2 regions of the Streptomyces sp. CLCI03 genome follow, and region 2 is predicted to be linked to the other one. Evidence: predicted binding sites of a transcription regulator. Region 2 holds the regulator's gene; the other holds the start of a gene.
What was found. The regulator HrcA, encoded in region 2, represses chaperone genes, less so after heat shock. The targets are predictions, from matches to a motif close to TTNGCACTCNGNNNNNCNGAGTGCNAA.
Positions count from the first base shown of each region.

Region 1 (2,911 bases), 2.0 Mb from region 2:
TCGCCGAGATGGCGTCCTCAAGGCGGTGCTTCTTCTCCTTGAGCTCCACCTCGGTGGCGGCGCCGACCTTGATGACGCAGACGCCACCGGCGAGCTTCGCCAGGCGCTCCTGCAGCTTCTCGCGGTCCCAGTCCGAGTCGGTGGACTCGATCTCGGCCTTGATCTGGTTGACGCGGCCGAGGACCTCTTCGTGGCTGCCGCCACCATCGACGATGGTGGTGTCGTCCTTGGAGATGGTCACGCGGCGGGCGGAGCCCAGTACGTCCAGACCGGCCTGGTCGAGCTTGAGGCCGACCTCTTCGGCGATGACGGTGGCACCGGTGAGGGTGGCCATGTCCTGGAGCATCGCCTTGCGACGGTCACCGAAGCCGGGGGCCTTGACGGCCACCGCGTTGAAGGTGCCGCGGATCTTGTTGACGACGAGGGTGGAGAGCGCCTCGCCCTCGACGTCCTCGGCGATGATCAGCAGCGGCTTGGAGGCGCCGGCCTGGATGACCTTCTCCAGCAGCGGCAGCAGGTCCTGGATCGAGGAGATCTTGCCCTGGTTGATCAGGATGTACGGGTCGTCGAGGACGGCCTCCATGCGCTCCTGGTCGGAGACCATGTACGGCGAGAGGTAGCCCTTGTCGAAGGCCATGCCCTCGGTGAACTCCAGCTCCAGGCCGAAGGTGTTGGACTCCTCGACGGTGATGACACCGTCCTTGCCGACCTTGTCCATCGCCTCGGCGATGAGCTCGCCGACCTGCTGGTCCTGCGCGGAGAGCGCGGCCACGGCGGCGATGTCGGACTTGTCCTCGATCGGGCGGGCGGTCGCGAGGAGCTCCTCGGACACGGCCTTGACCGCGGCGTCGATGCCCTTCTTCAGGGCGGCCGGGGAAGCACCCGCGGCGACGTTGCGCAGACCCTCGCGGACCAGCGCCTGGGCCAGCACGGTGGCGGTGGTGGTGCCGTCACCCGCGATGTCGTTGGTCTTGGTCGCCACCTCCTTCACGAGCTGCGCGCCCAGGTTCTCGTACGGGTCGTCCAGCTCGACCTCGCGAGCGATGGTGACACCGTCGTTGGTGATGGTGGGGGCGCCGAACTTCTTGTCGATGACGACGTTGCGGCCCTTGGGGCCGATCGTCACCTTGACCGTGTCGGCAAGCTTGTTGACGCCGCGCTCGAGGGCGCGACGGGCGTCCTCGTCGAACTTCAGGATCTTCGCCATGGGAGCGGTTCAGCCCTCTCGAAAACTCGGGTTCAAACGAGCTACGCCCCTCGCCGCCCGGCAATCAGCGGGGTGACCAGGGGCGCAGCTCAAAAGCAGTACTGAAGAAGAGAATTACTTCTCGACGATCGCGAGCACGTCGCGAGCCGAGAGGACGAGGTACTCCTCGCCGCTGTACTTCACTTCGGTGCCGCCGTACTTGCTGTAGAGCACGATGTCGCCGACGGTGACGTCCAGCGGGAGACGCTGGCCGTCCTCGAAGCGGCCCGGGCCCACCGCGAGGACGACGCCCTCCTGGGGCTTCTCCTTCGCGGTGTCCGGGATGACCAGGCCGGAGGCCGTGGTCTGCTCGGCGTCCAGCGGCTGGACCACAATGCGGTCCTCAAGCGGCTTGATGGCAACCTTGGAGCTGGTGGTCGTCACGATCCGACCTCCCCCTTCGGAGATCCGGGGTTAACTGTCTGAGGTGGCGACCAGGTCGATCCGTCGTCGCGGGTGCCGGATCTGCCTGTCGCTGTGTTGGCACTCACCAGGGGTGAGTGCCAGGTGCGAGACTATTCCGGCGATTAGCACTCGGTCAAGCGGAGTGCCAATTCCCGCCACCGGGCGTTGCGCGGACCGGGCCCGGAACCCCGGAACCGCGAGCGTACGAACGTTCGGAATCGCTACTGTCCCCGCATGACCAGGCAGAGCTCGGGCGTGGACGTGCAGCACGCCATCCCCATCGTCATCGGCCTCGCGTGCGGGATCTACGCGTTCTCGGTCGGCGTACCGCGGCTGGTGACCCAGCTGACGGGGGTGGAGGGCTCCTTCACCGCCGAACGCTGCACCTGGGAGCTGGATTCCGAGGGCGAGACGCAAGGAGAGTGCGAGGGCTCCTTCACCGCCTCCGACGGCTCGTTCACGATCCGCCCGATCGAATCCGAGGGCGTCTTCCACAGTCGGCCGCAGGAGCCGGTGACCCGCCTCGTCGGCGGACCGTCGGCCGACAAGGCGGTCCCGCCGGACCTGGCGACCTCGCTGATACCCATGGGGTTCGGCCTGACCGCTTTCGCGTTCCCCGCGTGGGCGCTGACGGCGGCCACCCGCGACGCCGCCGAACGCCGCCGGCGCCGCCGGGCATGGCCCGCCGCGGCCGACCTCCCCCCGAACTTCGGGCCGGTCAGGATCCCGCACGCCGGATCCGGTACCGAAACCGGTGCCGGATGGTCCGCCGACACCGCCGCCGGGTCCTCCGCCGGATCCGCTGCCGGGTCCGCTGCCGGGTCCGCCGCAGCCGTGGGGTCGGAACCGCCCGTCGGCACGACACCGAAGCACCACTCCTGAGGGTTTCACCGATATGTGACGCTTGAGCCGTGCGCATCCTCGTGGTCGAAGACGAAGAAGGCCTCGCCGAATCCCTGCGGCGGGGCCTCTCCGCCGACGGGCACCGGGTCGACGTCGCCCACGACGGCCACCGCGGGCTGGACCTCGCCCTCGCCGGCGGCCCGTACGACGTCGTCCTCCTCGACCTGATGCTCCCGGGTCCCGGCGGCCACGAGATCTGCACCCGCATGCGCGCCCACGGCGACACCACCCCGGTCCTCATGCTCACCGCCCGCGACGGCGAGCACGACGAGGCCGAGGGCCTGGACTCCGGCGCCGACGACTACCTGGCCAAGCCGTTCTCCTTCGTGGTCCTGGCCGCCCGGATCCGGGCGCTGG
Region 1 is NZ_CM132132.1:3,371,901-3,374,811, forward strand. Features, by position in the region: gene groL (chaperonin GroEL) at 1-1,207, opposite strand, end outside; gene groES (co-chaperone GroES) at 1,322-1,630, opposite strand; gene ACWG52_RS15320 (hypothetical protein) at 1,886-2,533, shown strand; gene ACWG52_RS15325 (response regulator transcription factor) at 2,563-2,911, shown strand, end outside.
Region 1: groES (co-chaperone GroES) is a predicted target of HrcA. The motif match lies at 1,774-1,800, and genes of this name have one in related genera.

Region 2 (2,911 bases):
GTGCCGAGGACATGGACTGCATCGTGCCACGTCCCGCGCAGGGGGCCGAATCATGGCATTCGCCTGGCATAGTCCGCTTCCCCACCGGCCCGGAGCCGCCGGCGGCCTCGTGCGACGAGCCCGGCCGGGGAATCCCCAGGCCGGGCTCGTGACGGTGGATCCCGGTCGGTCAGCGACCGTTGAAGGCGTCCTTCAGCCGGCTGAAGAGACCCTGCTGACCCGGCGCGAACTGGCCCATCGGCCGCTCCTCGCCGCGCAGCTTCGCCAGCTGGCGGAGCAGGTCCTCCTGCTGGGCGTCCAGCTTGCCCGGGGTGGTGACCTCGACGTGCACGATCAGGTCGCCGCGCCCGCCACCGCGCAGGTGGGTGACGCCGCGCCCGTGCAGCGGGATCGCCTGGCCGGACCCGGTGCCGGGCCGGATGTCGATCTCCTCCAGCCCGTCCAGCGTCTCCAGCGGACACTTGGTGCCCAGTGCGGCCGCCGTCATCGGGATGGTGACCGTGCAGTGCAGGTCGTCCCCGCGCCGCTGGAAGGTCGGGTGCGCCAGCTCGTGGATCTCCACGTACAGGTCGCCGGCGGGGCCGCCGCCGGGGCCGACCTCGCCCTCGCCCGCGAGCTGGATCCGGGTGCCGTTCTCGACACCCGCCGGGATCTTGACGGTGAGGCTGCGACGGGAGCGGACCCGGCCGTCGCCCGCGCACTCGTGGCACGGGGTCGGGACCACGGTGCCGAAGCCCTGGCACTGCGGGCAGGGCCGCGAGGTCATGACCTGGCCCAGGAAGGACCGGGTGACCTGGGAGACCTCACCGCGGCCGCGGCACATGTCGCAGGTCTGCGCCGAGGTGCCGGGAGCTGCTCCCTCGCCGGAGCAGGTGTTGCAGACGACGGCCGTGTCGACCTGGATGTCCTTGGTGGTCCCGAAGGCCGCCTCGTCCAGCTCCAGGTCGAGGCGGATCATCGCGTCCTGGCCGCGCCGGGTCCGCGAGCGCGGGCCGCGCTGCGAGGCCTGGCCGAAGAAGGCGTCCATGATGTCGGAGAAGTTGCCGAAGCCACCCGCTCCGAAGCCGCCCGCTCCGCCGCCACCGCCCGAGGAGGACAGCGGGTCGCCACCCAGGTCGTAGACCTGCTTCTTCTGCGGGTCCGAGAGGACCTCGTAGGCGGCGTTGATCTCCTTGAAACGCTCTTGCGTCTTGGGATCAGGGTTCACATCCGGGTGCAGCTCGCGCGCGAGCCGCCGGAATGCCTTCTTGATCTCGTCCTGCGATGCGTCGCGGCGCACGCCGAGAACGGCGTAGTAGTCCGTGGCCACTTACGACTCCGCCAGGATCTGTCCGACGTAACGTGCCACTGCGCGTACCGCTCCCATCGTTCCGGGGTAGTCCATGCGGGTCGGTCCGACCACGCCGAGTTTGGCGACTGCTTCGCCGCCCGAACCGTAACCGACCGAGACGACCGACGTGGAGTTCAGTCCCTCGTAGGCGTTCTCATGCCCGATCCGTACGGCCATTCCCGACTCGTTGGCCTCGCCCAGCAGCTTGAGGAGCACGACCTGCTCCTCCAGCGCTTCGAGCACCGGCCTGATCGTCAGGGGAAAATCGTGTCCGAAGCGGGTGAGATTGGCGGTTCCGCCGATCATCAGCCGCTCTTCGGCTTCCTCGACCAGGGTTTCGAGGAGGGTCGCGAGCACGGTGGAGACGGTGCCGCGGTCCTCGGCCTCGAAGGACTCGGGGAGGTCCTGGACGAGCGGGGGCACATCGGTGAAGCGGCGCCCCACGACCCGGCTGTTGAGCCGGGCCCGCAGGTCCGCGAGCGAGGTCTCCCCGAAGGGGCTCGGGCAGTCGATGAGCCGCTGCTCGACCCGCCCGGTGTCCGTGATCAGTACGAGCATCAGGCGCGCGGGAGCGAGCGAGAGCAGCTCCACGTGCCGAACGGTCGACCGGGTCAGGCTCGGGTACTGGACGACGGCGACCTGCCGGGTGAGCTGCGCGAGCAGCCGTACCGTGCGGCCGACCACGTCGTCGAGGTCGACGGCGCCGTCGAGGAAGTTCTGGATGGCCCGGCGCTCGGGCGACGACAGCGGTTTGACCCCCGCCAGCTTGTCGACGAAGAGGCGGTAGCCCTTGTCGGTGGGGATCCGGCCGGCGCTGGTGTGGGGCTGGGCGATGTACCCCTCCTCCTCCAGCACGGCCATGTCGTTGCGCACGGTGGCGGGCGAGACGCCGAGCCGGTGCCGCTCCGTGAGCGCCTTGGAGCCGACCGGCTCCTCCGTCCCGACGTAGTCCTGGACGATGGCGCGCAGCACTTCGAGTCTGCGTTCGCTGAGCATCGCGCGCACACCTCCAGCTGTGGTCCGTTGCCGTGTTCTGCCGTGTTTGTTGGCACTCTGATCGTTCGAGTGCCAGAGAGCCCCCGCTCAGTGTACGGCCGGGCGGTAAGCCCCTGGCAAGGGAGGCCCGCCAGGGTAGCGTCGCCGTATGGACGTGCGTTGGGAAGAGTCCGGGTGGGAACGGCTGACCGGACGGGTCGGCCGGCGGCGACTGCCGGTGTGGGACTGCACCGTGGGACTGGTGGTGGGCAAGGATTCGGTCCTTCTGATCGACCCCGGTTCGTGTGTACGCGAGGGCGCTCAGGTACGCGCCGAGGCGGAGCGGCTGACGGGCCGGCGCGTGACCCATATCGCATTCACGCACGGTCATTTCGATCATGTCCTGGGCGGGGCCGCCTTCGCCGGGGTCGAGGTGTTCGGGGCGGTCGGGCTGGCCGCGCTGCTGTCGACGGGCCGTGAGGAGCTGCGTCGGGACGCGGTACGGCACGGGCTCGCGGCGGCGGAGGCGGCACAGGCCGTGGACCTGCTGGTGCCGCCCCGGCACGAGGTGTCGGGCGAGTGGACGCTGGAACTGGGCCGCGTACA
Region 2 is NZ_CM132132.1:5,407,608-5,410,518, reverse strand. Features, by position in the region: gene ACWG52_RS24915 (nitronate monooxygenase) at 1-13, opposite strand, end outside; gene dnaJ (molecular chaperone DnaJ) at 170-1,309, opposite strand; gene hrcA (heat-inducible transcriptional repressor HrcA) at 1,310-2,326, opposite strand; gene ACWG52_RS24900 (MBL fold metallo-hydrolase) at 2,475-2,911, shown strand, end outside.